Regions from separate parts of the Neorhizobium sp. R1-B genome, predicted to be linked through region 4. Evidence: predicted binding sites of a transcription regulator. Region 4 holds the regulator's gene; each other region holds the start of a gene.
What was found. Region 4 encodes PhoB, which activates phosphate uptake and scavenging genes when phosphate is short. Its sites were predicted from a motif close to TGTCATNNANCTGTCAT; they were not measured.
Positions count from the first base shown of each region.

Region 1: the regulator PhoB is predicted to act here: its motif matches at 2,372-2,388, upstream of EDE05_RS03540 (esterase-like activity of phytase family protein).
Region 2: the regulator PhoB is predicted to act here: its motif matches at 1,581-1,597, upstream of EDE05_RS25270 (UDP-2,3-diacylglucosamine diphosphatase).
Region 3: the regulator PhoB is predicted to act here: its motif matches at 1,551-1,567, upstream of EDE05_RS23210 (DUF465 domain-containing protein).

Region 1 covers NZ_SOEM01000002.1:150,948-154,801, reverse strand. The annotation lists gene rnd (ribonuclease D) at 1-26, shown strand, start outside; gene EDE05_RS03555 (DUF2891 domain-containing protein) at 31-1,035, shown strand; gene EDE05_RS03550 (DUF2000 family protein) at 1,044-1,451, opposite strand; gene EDE05_RS03545 (AraC family transcriptional regulator) at 1,558-2,346, shown strand; gene EDE05_RS03540 (esterase-like activity of phytase family protein) at 2,469-3,827, shown strand.
Region 2 covers NZ_SOEM01000034.1:9,675-13,528, forward strand. The annotation lists gene EDE05_RS25265 (NADP-dependent malic enzyme) at 1-1,430, opposite strand, end outside; gene EDE05_RS25270 (UDP-2,3-diacylglucosamine diphosphatase) at 1,647-2,462, shown strand; gene EDE05_RS25275 (MFS transporter) at 2,567-3,751, shown strand; gene dgcA (N-acetyl-D-Glu racemase DgcA) at 3,721-3,854, opposite strand, start outside.
Region 3 covers NZ_SOEM01000025.1:41,909-45,762, forward strand. The annotation lists gene EDE05_RS23195 (5-(carboxyamino)imidazole ribonucleotide synthase) at 1-683, opposite strand, end outside; gene purE (5-(carboxyamino)imidazole ribonucleotide mutase) at 680-1,177, opposite strand; gene EDE05_RS23205 (DUF465 domain-containing protein) at 1,190-1,393, opposite strand; gene EDE05_RS23210 (DUF465 domain-containing protein) at 1,630-1,806, shown strand; gene EDE05_RS23215 (metalloregulator ArsR/SmtB family transcription factor) at 1,927-2,187, opposite strand; gene EDE05_RS23220 (sulfite exporter TauE/SafE family protein) at 2,281-3,051, opposite strand; gene EDE05_RS23225 (thiamine phosphate synthase) at 3,165-3,818, shown strand; gene EDE05_RS23230 (tetratricopeptide repeat protein) at 3,828-3,854, shown strand, end outside.
Region 4 covers NZ_SOEM01000001.1:382,815-386,668, forward strand. The annotation lists gene EDE05_RS01775 (GcrA family cell cycle regulator) at 1-434, shown strand, start outside; gene EDE05_RS01780 (PACE efflux transporter) at 641-1,078, shown strand; gene EDE05_RS01785 (DUF6766 family protein) at 1,223-1,879, shown strand; gene phoB (phosphate regulon transcriptional regulator PhoB) at 1,906-2,589, opposite strand; gene phoU (phosphate signaling complex protein PhoU) at 2,616-3,329, opposite strand; gene pstB (phosphate ABC transporter ATP-binding protein PstB) at 3,375-3,854, opposite strand, start outside.

The DNA.
Region 1 (3,854 bases), on a different contig from region 4:
AGAAGGTCGAGGCCGTCGAGTTCTAGCGCCATGCATCAGTCCCTCACCGCAGAAACCGCCCAGCAATTTGCGACGATTGCGCTCGGGCATGTGCGGCGGGAGTATCCGAACAAGCCTGCCAATGCCTTTGCCGGCCCGGAAGACGCCAGGACGCCCAGCCAGCTGCATCCGATCTTCTACGGTAGCCTCGACTGGCATTCCTGTGTCCACGGCTACTGGATGTTGGCCTATATCCTGCGCAAGTTTCCCGAAATTCCGGCCTCCGAAAGCATTCGCTCCTTGTTTGACGAGATGCTGGTGCCGGAAAATGTTGCCGGTGAATGCGCCTATATGGCGGCGCCGCTCGCCCGCGGATTCGAACGGCCTTATGGCTGGGGCTGGCTTCTCAAGCTTTCGGCCGAATTGTATCTGCTCGAGGAGCGTGTCTGGTTCGATAACCTGAAACCGCTCTCCGACGTGTTCGTCGGACGCTTTGCCGAGTTCCTGCCGATCGCCACCTATCCGGTCCGGGTCGGCACGCATTTCAACACCGCCTTCGCCCTCAGGCTCGCAGCCGACTATGCCGACGCGGTCGGCGACGCCGCCATCGGAGATCTACTCCAGAAGACCGCGATGCGGTGGTACGGCGGAGACGTAGCCTGCCCGGCCTGGGGCGAGCCTTCCGGCGATGATTTCCTCTCATCCGCACTGATCGAGGCAGAATGCATGCGTCGGCTGATGCCGGAATATGCCTTTATCCGGTGGTTCGACGGCTTCCTGCCAGCGATCAAAGGCGAGCAGCCCGCAACGCTCTTTTCGCCGGCCTCCGTTTCGGATCGCTCGGACGGTAAGATCGCCCACCTGGACGGATTGAATCTTTCCCGCGCCTGGTGCTGGCGTTCGCTTGCGAAAGCGCTGCCGGGAGCCGATCCCCGGCGGTCCGTCATGGAAAGAACCGCCGCGGAACATCTCGCCCATGCTCTCCCTCATGTCGCCGGCGACTATATGGGCGAACATTGGCTGGCGAGCTTTGCCGTGCTGGCGCTGGAGGCCTAGTCCGTTGCTCAACGGTGCATCTTCGCGCCCTTGGTGATCTTGTCGACGATCTTTTTCTCCGCTCTCAGCGCCAGACCCACCAGCTTCGCGTCGTCAGGCGCGAACTTTGCAAAAACCTCGCGGTTGGCAGCATCGTGGCCGGTCGCAAACATTTCCTCGATATAGGCCGAACTCGTCACCTCGCGCTCCAGTGTGCGGCGGTGGACGGCCCGAAGCGTCTCCCGGTCCGCCGCCAGAATGACGATCGGCTGGATGCTCATCGGATTGTAGACATGGCCTGCCGCATCCCGATATGCTTCGCCGATGACCGCTGGATGCTGGGCGATGATGCCGCTCGTCAGGAATGCTGTCACGTTGAGCTCCTGCCAGGGAGCGAGGTCATCGCGAAGCACGATCGCGATCTTGGTATCGAACATGAAGAATAACTCCGTCGAAGGTTATGCGAGAGGCAACGAGATAACGGCGGCGCCTGCCGGCGGTCTTGAACGTTCGTGCGGAGCGCTGGAGAAGCCCGACGGCATCGTGCAGGCTCCTTCCTCCCTCGGCATCGAACGGATAGAAGCGCGCTTCCATGGGAACGGTTTTTCTCCCCACCGGCACGATACCTATGCACTCGGTTTCACGGTTTCCGGGGTGCAGACCTTTCAGTATCGGGGCGCACTGCGCGCCAGCATGCCGGGCAATGTCATCGTGCTGCATCCGGACGAAGTGCATGACGGTGCCGCCGGCACGGAAGACGGCTTGCGCTACCGCATGCTCTATCTGCCGCCCGAGCGGCTGATCGAGGCGAACGGAGGCGCAAGCAGCCTGCCCTTCGTGCCCTCGCCTGTGGTCGAAGATCCGGATTTCCGCCAGTGTCTCGCCGAGGCGCTTGACGATCTCGAGGCCGAACCGCAGGAACTGCTGCTGGACGATATCGTCGTTCGTCTCGCCCAGAGCCTCTGGCGTCACGCCGATAGCCGCGGCGGAGCCTCCGGCGCGTCGACGGCCCGGAAGGCCATACTCCGCTGCCGAGACTATCTTCAGGAAAATTGCGACCGCGCCGTCTCTTCCGAGGAACTGGAGGCGGTCAGCGGCCTTGACCGCTATACCACCGCGCGGCAGTTCCGCCGCCTTCTCGGCACCAGCCCGCACCGCTACCTCGTCATGCGCAAGCTTGACCGCGCCAAACTCCGGCTGTCGGAAGGCGACAGTCTTGCGGATGCGGCGGCCGATGCCGGCTTTGCCGATCAGGCCCATTTCACCCGCCATTTCAAGAAGACGTTCGGCATGACGCCAGGCCGGTGGGTGGCGCTGCGGCAAAGCACATAACGAGCCTTTTAGCGTTTAAAAATCCCGTCACCAAAGCTTCATCGAAGCTTCAAAGTTCCATCACCTGCCCGTCATGCGCCCTCCTTAAGCGGTTGTCATCACGCCAACCCAAAGGGTGCTCCATGACCAGACTCCTTCTCGCTTCCGTCGCGCTCGCCACACTCTTCGGCGGTTCTGCCTCAGCCGAAGAAAAGGCCTATCCGGCCAAACTCGTCGGACAGGCGGTCCTGCCGGCCAACACGGTCGTGGCGGCACCTGCCGATGCCCCGGCCTTCCTGAAGACCTCCGGCAAGTTCACCACGCCCGACCGCAAGCGCACCGAAGCCCTCGGCACGCTGCCGGGCAAGGACGGCGCCCGTATCACCGACGTCAAACTGCCGCTCGACGGCCAGCCGATCCAGGGCTTTTCCGGCATCAAGACCATGGCCGACGGCACGTTCTGGACGCTCTCCGACAACGGCTTCGGCTCGAAAGCCAATTCCTCCGACGCCATGCTCTTCCTGCACCAGATGAAGTTCGACTGGACCGGCAACAAGACTGAAGTGCTCAAGAACGTCTTCCTCTCTGACCCGAACAAGATCGCGCCGTTCCCGATCGCCATGGAAGCGTCCGAGACGCGTTATCTCACCGGCGCCGATTTCGATATCGAATCGATCCAGCCGGTGGCCGACGGTTTCTGGCTCGGTGATGAATTCGGCCCCTATCTGATCAAGGTCGACCTGCAGGGTCGCCTCACCGATGTCGTGCCGACGCTGCTCGACGGCAAGCCGGTTTCCTCGCCGGACAACCCCACCCTCACGACGCCAGCCAATCCCGCTGCCAAGATGGGCGCCTTCAACCTGAAGCGCTCCGGCGGCTACGAGGGGATGGCCATGTCGAAAGACGGCTCCAAGCTCTATGGCCTTCTGGAAGGCGCAATCTACAAGGAAGACGGGCAGGTAGAACAGGTGGACGGGCAGACGGCGCTGCGGGTCATCGAGTTCGATGTCGCCTCCAAAAAGTGGACGGGCCGTTCCTGGCTCTATCCGCTTTCCAAGGGCGGTGAGGCGATCGGCGATTTCAATATGATCGACGAGACGACCGCACTTGTCATCGAGCGCGACAACGGGGCCGGCGCCGCCGACCGCGCCTGCGCCGATCCGACCAAGCCGGAAGCCACCTGCTTCAACGCGCCGGCGAAGCACAAGCGCGTCTACAAGATCGAGATGAGCGATGCCAATGTCGGCCAGGCGGTCCGCAAGATCGGCTATATCGACCTGATGAAGATCCAGGATCCCGAGGAAAAAAAGAAGGCAGGCAATATCGAAGGTATCTACGACATGCCTTTCGTGACGATCGAGAACGTCGACATCGTCGACGCCACACATCTCGTCATCGGCAACGATAACAACCTGCCCTTCTCTGCCGGCCGCGCCGTCGACAAGGCCGACAACAACGAATTCAGCCTCATCGAAGCCGGTGAATTCCTGGCCGCGAAATAAACGCCATTTCAACACAGCAGAAGGCGC
Region 2 (3,854 bases), on a different contig from region 4:
TCCAACAATACCTGCGCGGCGCGAAGCACGCGTTCATCTTCGCCCTCCGCAAAGATTACGCGCTTTTTCTCGGCGGTCTTGGCGGCGGCGAAAATCGGCTTCATGACAAAGCCAGAGCGCCAGACGAAGCGGTTGAGCTGATCGAGATAGGCGTCGAAGTCCTGGATCGGGCGGGAGGCTACGCCGGTTTCCGCTGCGGCTTTTGCGACGGCCGGTGCGATGCGCAGGATAAGCCGGGGATCGAAGGGTGAGGGGATGAGGTAGTCGGCGCCGAAGACGGGCGTTTCGCCGGAATAGGCGCGAGCGGCAACGTCGGAAACCTCCTCGCGGGCAAGTGCCGCGATCGCCTTGACCGCCGCCATCTTCATTTCCTCATTGATCGTCCGGGCGCCGCAATCCAGCGCGCCGCGGAAGATATAGGGGAAGCAAAGGACGTTGTTCACCTGATTCGGAAAATCCGAACGACCGGTGCAGATCATGGCATCCGGACGGGCGGAGCGGGCGAGTTCCGGCATGATTTCCGGTGTCGGGTTGGCGAGCGCCATGATGAGCGGCTTCGGCGCCATGCGCGCAAGCAGTTCTGGTTTGAGCACTCCGGCTGCAGACAATCCGAGGAAGACGTCGGCATCGTGGATGCTGTCGGCCAAAACACGCTTATCGGATTTCTGGGCGTAGATTTCCTTCCACTCGTCCATGAGCGTGTTGCGGCCGTCGTAGACCAGGCCTTCGATGTCATGAACCCAGATATTTTCCTTCTTCGCTCCGAGCGAAACGAGAAGATGCAGACAGGCAAGCGCCGCCGCACCGGCGCCGGACGTGACGATCTTCACGTCGCCGATATTCTTGCCGGCGAGTTCCAGCCCGTTCAGGATCGCGGCTGCCACGATGATCGCTGTGCCATGCTGATCGTCGTGAAACACCGGGATGTTCATCTTTTCGCGCAGCCGGCGCTCGACCTCGAAACATTCGGGAGACTTGATGTCTTCCAGGTTGATCCCGCCGAAGGTCGGCTCCAGCGCCGAGATGGTAGAAACCATCGTCTCGATACCGCGGGCTTCGATTTCGATGTCAAAGACATCGATGCCGGCGAATTTCTTGAAGAGGACGGCTTTGCCCTCCATGACCGGCTTCGATGCCAGCGGGCCGATATCGCCGAGGCCGAGCACGGCCGTGCCGTTGGAAATCACCGCGACAAGATTGGAGCGGGCTGTAAAATCGGCAGCCGCATCGGGATTGTCGCGGATCGCAAGGCAGGGAGCGGCGACACCCGGCGAATAGGCAAGTGCCAGGTCGCGCTGGTTTCCGAGCGGTTTGGTCGCCTGGATTTCGAGCTTGCCGGGGCGGGGATAGCGGTGGAAGAACAGCGCCTGCTCGTCGAGATCGCCCGTGGCCGGCACGGCCGGCGATTTCGGTTTATCCTGCGCGTTCATGGTTCCTCCTGGCTTGTTTTTTCTGCATGGGCTGATGGTAAGGAGAGACCCTCCTTACATCAATCGGCCGGGTGCGACAGCAGCTAATTTGCGGTGATAGCGGAAATGGAGCGATATCGGAGCGCCGCTGATCGGGGTTTTCCCGGAGCCTGTCATCATCCTGAAACACGAGTCTGGTTTTGAAAAACAAAGAAGCGGCGACGAAAGGACGACTTCGTGACCGGGCAAGTGGAAACAAGGCATTTCAGAACGCTCTTTATTTCGGACGTGCATCTCGGCTCCAAGGCCGCCCGAACTGACTTCCTGCTGGACTTCCTGCGTTATCATGAAGCCGATACCATTTTTCTCGTGGGTGACATCATCGACGGCTGGCGGCTGAAACGGAACTGGTATTGGCCGCAGGGGTGTAACGACGTTGTTCAGAAACTTCTGCGCAAGGCGCGCAAGGGAACACGCATAGTCTATATTCCCGGCAATCACGACGAATTCCTGCGGTCGTTTCCCGGCACGCATTTCGGCGGAATAGAGGTGGCCGAGCGAGCAATTCACGAGATGGCTGACGGCAGGAAATACCTCATCTTGCATGGCGACGAGTTCGATGTCGTCGTTCGCAACGCGCGCCTGCTCGCCTATCTCGGCGACTGGGCCTACGACGCGGCCATCGTCATCAACCTCGGCCTGGCTGCTATCCGCAGACGCCTCGGCATGCCTTACTGGTCTTTCTCCGCCTGGGCAAAGCTGCAGGTCAAACATGCTGTCAACTTCATTGGCGAGTTTCAGCGCGTCGTGGCCGAAGAGGCGCGCCGCCATAACGTGGAAGGCGTGATCTGCGGCCATATTCACCATGCAGTGATGGAGGACATCGACGGCATCCATTATGTCAATACCGGCGACTGGGTGGAAAGCTGCACGGCAATTGTCGAACATCAGGATGGCAGGCTCGAAATGATTTCCTGGCAGCGGGATACCGCTGCCGCCGAGATCAAGGCACTGGCGGCGCCGCAGGTCGTCGAGGACATGCGGGCTGCCTGAACTGCGATACGTGTCAGCTCTGCCTAGGGCCATTTCTTGCCATAGGCATAGGCAGGGCTCTGTGTTAGGTAAGCGGCAAGTTTCAGCAACCTACCCGTGAAATCGTGATTCCTACACAGACGGCGCCCGCCGCGCCCCGGTTCTTCCAATTGCGCTGCGCACTCGCCTATGGCGCACCACTGGGAGTGAACGGCGTCATTTTGCCTTATCTGCCGGTTTGGCTCGACGGACTTGCCTTTTCCGAATTCGAAATCGGGATTGTGCTGGCCGCGCAACTTCTCTTGCGGGTGTTCGCCGCGCCGGTGGCCGGCGTTTTTGCCGACCGGCTGGGGGAGCGGACGCTGATGCTTGTTTGGTCCGGCGCGTTGTCGTTGTCGACGGCGCTGGCCATGTTTTTTACGGACACCTTTTGGCCTGTGCTGTTGATCGTCAGCCTCCAGGCGGCTTTCTTTGCGCCTTATGCGCCGATCGTCGAATCCGTCGCAGTCACAGGTGTCCGGCGTTGGGGATTCCAGTACGGCGCCATGCGCGTCTGGGGCTCAGTCGGCTTCATGGCTGTCGCGCTTATCGTCGGAGAGCTTCAGGGTTACTGGGGTTTTCAGACGATCCCGCCCGCAGTGGCGGTCGGATTTGTGCTAACAGTCTTGGTTGCGTTTGCCGTTCCGAGGCTCGGTCAAGCCGTGATTCGACCCGCCAATGCCGGTTTTAATCCCAGCTCGATCCGTCGTGTCGACTTGCATGTGTTGATGATCGGAGCGTCGATTGCTCAGGCTAGCCATGGAATGTTCTATACCTTCGGCACGATCCACTGGCAGCAGATCGGCTTCTCGAGCGGATCCATCGGAATATTGTGGAGCGCCGCGATCATTTTCGAAATCGTCGTATTTTTGACGGCCGGCAGGCTCGCGAAGTCCGTATCGCCTTGGACGCTGTTGCGGATCGGCTGCGCGGCGGCGATCCTGCGCTGGAGCCTGTTTCCATTCTCGCTGGGGTTCTGGGGCTACATGGCGCTACAGGGCCTGCATGCGTTTTCGTTCGCTTTCGTGCATCTGGGACTTCAACAACGCCTGGTAGAGTCAGTGCAGGAGCATCAGGAATCCACGGTGCAGGGCGCGTATGTCTTCTACAACGGCGTGTTTCTGGCAATTTCGACCATATTGTCCGGTTTTCTTTACCGGCAATTCGGGGTGACGAGTTACCTCGCGATGTCGCTTCTCGCCTTGATCGGGCTGGCAACGATCGCATTTGCGGCTCGCATTCAACCCCAGAGGTCAGGGTCTGGCGGATAAACCAGCGAACCCTCGTAGCGAAGGCCGGTCGGCCTGTCCCTTGCAAGCAGCAATGGCCCGTCGAGATCGGCGTAATCGGCTTCCTGCGCCAATAAAACAGCCG
Region 3 (3,854 bases), on a different contig from region 4:
GCCGTTTCACCGGAAATGCGGGCGGGTAGGGTAGAGGTGTGAAGAATGCCATTGCGGTGGACGTTCTCAGCCGGATCGTAGCATGAGACCGTGCCGTCGCCGGAGCGTGCGGCGATGATCGATATCTCACGATCGAAGGGCACGAAGCTTTCGAGAATCAGCGGTACGCTACCCAGCGCCTCGAAGGCGCCGGCCGGGTCGTCTTCAGGCGAACGGAAGACGCGCTGGCCCTTGCCGTCATAACCGAGCCTGCGGGTTTTCAGGACGCCCTTTCCGCCAAAATCCGCAAGGGCCGCTTCGAGATCCTCCTGGCTGTCGACGGCATGGAAACGGGCGGTTTCGATGCCGCAGCCATTGAGGAAGCGTTTCTCGGTGAGGCGGTCCTGGGCGACTTCGAGCGCCTTTGCCGGCGGATGGACGGGCACGGAACGCTGCAGCGCTTCGGCGGCCGAAACGGGCACGTTTTCGAACTCGTAGGTGACGACGTCGCAGCGAGCGGCGAGCTCGGCCAGGGCAGCAGGATCGTCGTAGGCCGCTGTGATCTGCGTGTTCGCGACCTGGGCGGCGGGACAGTCTTCCTGCGGCTCCAGGATGATGGTGCGGAAGTTCAGCCGGGCTGCGGCCATGGCAAGCATGCGGCCAAGCTGTCCGCCGCCGATGATGCCGATCGTGCGGACGGTCATGGAGCCTCGTCTATCGGGTAGTCAGCGACTGCGGTGGACTGGCGGGCGCGCCATTCGTCCAGCCGGTCGGCAATATCGGCGTCGTTGAGGGCAAGCACGGCGGCAGCCAGCAGCGCGGCATTGATGGCGCCGGCCCTGCCGATCGCAAGCGTTCCGACTGGGATGCCGGCCGGCATCTGGACGATCGAGAGCAGGCTGTCCTGGCCGGAAAGCGCCTTCGACTGCACGGGCACGCCGAAAACCGGCAGCGGCGTCATGGCGGCGGTCATGCCGGGAAGATGTGCGGCGCCGCCGGCGCCGGCAATGATGACCTGAAAACCTTCGGCGCGGGCGCCCTTGGCAAATGCCATCATTCGCTCCGGCGTGCGGTGTGCGGAAATGATGCGGGCCTCGTAGCCGATATCCAGCGCGTCCAGCGTGTCGGCGGCATTTTTCATGGTTTCCCAGTCGGACTGGCTACCCATGATTATGGCGACGGCAGGTCTTTCAGCCATGTCGGAAGCCCCTCAAGCGATGATGTCGGGAATGATCTGATCTTCGAGCTGGCTCATCTTGTCCTTCAATGCCAGCTTCTTCTTCTTCATGCGCTGGATCCTCAGGGCATCGCAGCCGACCTCGATCATGGCGTTGATGGCGGCGTCATAATCCTCGTGCTCCTGACGGAGTTTCGCGAGCGCCAGCCGGATATCCGCCTGTTCCTGATCAGCCATATTACGGTCCCCATTCTCCATGCCCGGCTATTCTTGAGCGGTTGCCGGCAATGTCCGCAAGCCTCTACCATCAAACCACGTTAACTGGAAGTTAGCCGATGCCACGAATTTGCCCACGAGAAACCACGATTTCTCCTTCGACAAACCAGACCGATCGTGTCACACTTCTGTCGCAAACCTGAAGCCTCGGCAGAAGGGAATGTCGGGGCAGGTTGACCAAGGAAGGAACATGCCACATGACCGTCCAGGCTCATATCGCATCGCTTGAAAGGAAGCACGGTGATCTGGAAGAGGAGCTCCAGTCCATTCTGGCGTCGCCCTCTGCAGACGACCGGGAAATTGCCGAGCTCAAGCGCCGCAAGCTGCGTCTCAAAGACGAAATGCAGCGCCTTAAGGCCTCTACGCGTCACTAGTTCTCTAAAGGAGAAGAACGCCGCGCGCCTCAGGTTCATCATCAGTACGAGGCAACATTAAAAGCGGCACCAAAACCCAATCCAGAAATATGAAAATGCAGTTCTGGTCGTGGTAGGAGATCACGACCAGAACTGATCGAGCCAAAGATTGAGCCTGTCGAAGCCCTTGCTGTTGACGGCATAGATGCGCCGCGTGCCTTCTGCGGTGACCGTCACCAAATTACTTTCAAGCAAAGCTTTCAGATGCTGGGAGACCGCCGGCCGACTTATCGGCAGGCCTTGGGCGAGTTCGTTGACGGTTCTCGGCGAACGCCGCAGTTCCTCCAGCAGATAACGCCGGTTGGGATCAGCTATGGCTGCGAAGGGATCAACTGTCGTCATGGCGCAAACTTACGGTAATCCGGCCGTAACGGCAAGATTTATTGTGCGTTGCAGCAAGGTCGAGAAATTTATTCCCTTGTCCGAAACCACGCTTCAGATGGGCAATCCATCCCAGAGCAGCTTCAGCCCAGCTAGAAAGGCGAGGCCGTAGGTCATGGGATAGAAGAACTCTGCCTTCAGATGCTTGACGATCGTCGCACCCAATATCGTCGCTATCAGCGCCACCGGCAGCAGCGTCGCCGAGATTGTCAGGTTCTCCCGGTCAAGGGCGCCGAGGAAGAAATAGGGGATCACCTTCACGGCATTGACGATCGCGAAAAACCGGATGCTGGCGCCGGTGTAGGATCGCGGGTTGAGCCGCATCGGCAGGACATAGATCTGGAATGGCGGGCCGCCCGCATGGGCGACAAAGCTCGCATAACCTGAAAGCGCGCCCCAGAACGTCGCGGCGACCGGGCGGTGCGGCAGAGGATCTGCGGGCCTGCTGGAGTGCGGCCCATAGACCTGCCAGAAGTAACGGACGGTAAAAAGAATGGTGGCTATGGCGATCACCAGGCGCAGCGCATCGTCCGAGACATAGGCCGATGTCGCCCAGCCGAGCGCGATGCCGATGATGCCGCCCGGGAGGATCATCAAAAGCGTCGTCGGGTCGTTATACTTCCGCCACGACCACAGCGCGACGATATCCATGAGAATCAGGATCGGCAGGAAGATCGCCGCCGCCTTGACCGGATCCACGGCCATGGACATGAGAGGCACGCCCATCAGGCCGATCGCGCCTCCGATTCCCCCTTTCGAAAGGCCGACAAGCAAAACGGCAGGCACCGCAAAGGTAAAAAAGGTCAGGCTGAGGGTGTCGGGCATGAAGCTTTCGGAGGGGAGAGGCGGTTGATCCTTCAATCGGTCCGGTCTATCGAATTTGCAGACAGAAAACGAGTGCGGATTTCACTGAGCCGAATCCGCGAACAGGATTTGAGATGACCCAACCGGAAGACCGCTGCCGCCTCGTGCTGATCTTGCCGGAGAGCGATGATACCGCCGGACAGGCGCGACAGCTCGAAGACGCGCTTGCAGGGGGGGATGTCGCATCGGTGATCATACCCCAATACGGTCTCGACGATCAGGCCTTTCAGAAGCGCGCCGAGCTTATGGTGCCGATCGTTCAGGGGGCAGGCGCGGCGGCGCTGATTGCCGGCGACAGCCGCGTGGCGGGCCGGGTCAAGGCGGACGGATTGCATATGAACGGCACATTGACGGAGCTTGACGAAGCGATCGAGAAGTTCGTGCCCAAGATGATCGTCGGCACGGGCGGGGCTGCCGACCGGCACCAGGCGCTCGAAATCGGCGAACGCCGCCCGGACTACATCTTTTTCGGCAAGCTCGACGGCGACATCAAACCGGAGGCGCATCCGAAGAACCTCGCGCTTGGCGAATGGTGGGCCTCCATGGTGGAAATTCCCTGCATCGTCATGGGCGGCAGCGATCCCTCATCTGTGCTTGCTGTTGCCGAGACAGGCGCGGAATTCGTCGCCCTGCATAAGGCGGTGTTTTCTTCCGAAAAAGCAGCAAAAGCTGTCGTCGCCGAGGTCAACGCAATCCTGGACGAAAAAGCGCCACGGTTTGAGGCTTGATGCTCCGCCATGGCATCGAACCGATTTTTCCGCGTG
Region 4 (3,854 bases):
ATGCCGTGATCGGAAAGGTGCACCGCCTCAGCCTGCCGGGCCGGGCAAAGGCTGGGGGCACTGTCGCTACGGGCCGCGCGGCGGCCAAGCGGACGACTTCAGCGCCTCGGGCACCGAATTATGCATCTCGCGTCGCGACCCGGACAGTCGCTCGTGCCGTCGGCGCGACCGTGGTCAAGGAAGAGATCGAAGTCGAAGCCTTCGAGGAGATGGAATACCGTCCGGCTTCCAACGTGGTGGTGCCTATCTCCCGTCGCCTTGCATTGACCGAGCTGACGGAACGCACCTGCAAGTGGCCGGTCGGCGACCCGTTGAAGGAAGATTTCCATTTCTGCGGCTGCGAATCCCCGGACTCCTCCCCCTATTGCAGCTACCACGCACGGCTTGCCTATCAGCCGATACACGATCGCCGCAGGACTGCTGCCCGGGCATAAGACCGGTACGCTCCGAGACGGGAATTGAAGCGGGCTTTTGCCCGCTTTCTTCATTCCGCATAGCAGCCATGTCTTCCGGCGCTTGCCTCGTCGTTAGATGATGCCTATTTTGATGTGCGCGAGGACGACCTCCCCCTCATGGGCATCACATCGGGACGACCCGGTAAGAACAAGGACCTTGGGTTCAGGGCTCCCTGGAGGTTACCATGCGTTCCACACGCGACCGCATCCGCCACGCAATCAGCTTCGAACTGATCGGGCTCGCTCTTGTCACGCCGCTCGGCGCCATAGCTTTCGGCATGCCGGTGGAAGATATCGGGATTGTCGGGATTGGCTCAGCTACGCTGGCAACGGGATGGAACTACCTCTACAATATCGGTTTCGACCACCTGATGCGGCGGCTGACCGGCAGCACGCAAAAGAGCCCTGTCGTGCGGATAGCGCATGCGATCCTGTTCGAGCTTGGCCTGCTTATCGTATTGCTGCCGCTGATCGCCTGGTATCTCGACGTGAGTCTCATTCAGGCGCTGACAATGGATATATCCTTCGCAGTTTTCTACGTGATCTATGCCTTCGTCTTCAACTGGGCCTATGACCGGCTGTTTCCGCTGCCGGAATGGTCCAAGGCAGCTACCACCGGATAACGGTCTCCCAACGCCTTAGGCACCTTGGCCAACCCACGTAGGATCCCCGATCAACGTTCTGTTTTTGCTCGTAGAACCGGCATGGAACGTTCTATGTCATCAACCGTTGATGCGGATATCCGATCACGGTTTGAAGGTTCGATCATGTCTTTCCTGCGAGCTAACGGTCTGACGATCGTGCTGATGGTGGCGGCGCTTGCCACGATCGGCGGGACGTTTATTTCCGGGTGGAGCGTTCATAACGACGAACTCGCCGAACACGGACAGGTCGCGCTCTCGGCTGTCGACTATCTCACCTCTGGACATTTTCTCTCCGCCATCTTCGAGAACTGGGAGAGCGAATTTCTGCAGATGTCCGCCTATGTTATGCTGACGGCGATGCTCTATCAAAAGGGCTCGGCGGAATCGAAGGATCCGGATCAACCCAACCCGCAGGATGAAGATCCGCGGAAGCATCTACCCGATCCCGAGGCGCCATGGCCGGTAAAGGCGGGCTCCTTCATTCGCGGCCTCTATTCCTATTCGCTCGGGATCGCGCTCGGCCTGCTGTTCCTGCTCACATTCGTGCTGCATCTTCGCTACAGCTTCGAGGCTGCCAATGTGGAAGCCGCCATGCACGGGCAGCCGACAATGCCTTTCTGGCAATATCTGGGAGACGCGCAATTCTGGTTTGAATCCTTCCAGAACTGGCAATCCGAATTCCTCTCGACTGCGGTGCTGGTGGTTCTGTCGATCTTCCTGCGCTTCAAGGGGTCACCGGAATCCAAGGCCGTGGCCGACCCGATCAGCAAGACCGGTTAAACAAGCCCGATCAGCAACGCCGCCCGTCAGGACTCCATCGAATAACCGGCGCCGCGAACGGTGCGGATGACATCCTGCATGTTGGAGAAGTTGAGCGCCTTGCGCAGACGACCGACATGCACATCGACCGTGCGTTCGTCCACATAGATATCATGACCCCAGACGCCGTCGAGAAGCTGCGAGCGAGAAAAAACCCGGCCTGGCGAGGCCATCAGGAACTCCAGCAGGCGGAATTCGGTCGGGCCCAGGCGAACCTCGCGGCTCTTGCGATGCACGCGATGGGTCTCGCGATCGAGCTCGATATCGCCGCAACGCAGCACGCTGGACAAGACTTCCGGCCGGGCACGCCGCAACATGGCCCTGACGCGCGCCATGAGTTCCGGCGTCGAAAACGGCTTCACCACATAGTCGTCCGCACCCGTTGCGAGACCGCGAACGCGTTCGCTTTCCTCGCCGCGGGCCGTCAGCATGATGATCGGCAGGCGCTCGGTCTCCGAGCGCATGCGCAAACGGCGGCAAAGCTCGATGCCTGAGACGCCCGGCAGCATCCAGTCGAGGATCAGGAGATCCGGAGTGCGTTCCTGAAGCCTGATTTCAGCTTCGTCGCCGCGCAGGATCGTCTCGACCTCATACCCTTCAGCTTCCAGGTTGTAGCGAAGAAGCACGCTCAGCGCTTCCTCGTCTTCCACCACAGCAATTTTTGGCAGCATCTCAGCTCTGCTCCATCAGCATTCCGTCATTCGGTGATCGCGCCAAGCGTATTCGATGTATCGTCCTTCGGGCGCTCGCCCTCCGGCTGGGCGCCCGTCGTCATGTAGTAGATCGTCTCGGCGATGTTGGTGGCGTGGTCGCCGATGCGCTCGATGTTCTTGGCGCAGAAGAGAAGATGCGTGCAGGTGGTGATGTTGCGCGGATCTTCCATCATATAGGTGAGGAGTTCCCGGAACAGCGAGGTGTACATCGCGTCGATCTCTTCGTCGCGGATACGGATCGCTTCGGCCTTTTCCGCCGAGCGGCTGGCATAGACGTCCAGCACTTCCTTGAGCTGTACCAGCGCCAGATCGGAAAGGTGCTCGATGCCGCGTGCAAGCTTGCGGGGCACGCCCGTGCCCTGCACCGCGATGACACGCTTGGCGGTGTTCTTGCCCAGATCGCCGACGCGTTCGAGATCGGCTGCTATGCGCAGCGTGCCGACGATCTCGCGCAGATCGGCAGCCATGGGCTGGCGTCTGGCGATCGTGACGATAGCTTTGTCCTGAATCTCCCGCTCAGCATGATCGAGGATCACATCATCCGATATGACCTTCTGAGCCAAAGCCGAGTCCGAATTCACCAGGGCGCGCACAGCATCCGCGCACATCTGCTCAGCAAGACCGCCCATCTCGGAGATACGGCGGCTCAAATATTTCAGTTCGTCATCATAGGCCGACAGGATATGGGTCGATGCCATCGTCTAGTCCTCGATATTGGGTTGTCGGGCGGCGCAGTCGGCAGATCAGCCGAAACGGCCCATGATGTAATCTTGAGTGCGCTGGTCGTCCGGATTGGTGAACATCTTGTCTGTGTCGTTTTCTTCGACAAGCTGACCCAGATGGAACATGGCAGTGCGCTGCGACACGCGAGCCGCCTGCTGCATCGAATGCGTCACGATGACGATCGTATAGTTGGCCCGGAGTTCGTGGATCAGCTCCTCGACCTTGGCGGTTGCAATAGGATCGAGCGCCGAGCAGGGTTCATCCATCAGGATCACTTCCGGCGACACTGCCACCGCGCGGGCAATGCAGAGACGCTGCTGCTGACCACCGGAGAGGCCGGTGCCGGATTCGTGCAGGCGATCCTTCACCTCGGTCCAGAGGCCGGCCCGCTGGAGGCTGGCTTCGACGATCTGATCCATGTCGGCCTTGTTTCTGGCCAGACCGTGGATACGTGGGCCGTAGGAAATGTTTTCGTAGATCGACTTCGGAAATGGGTTCGG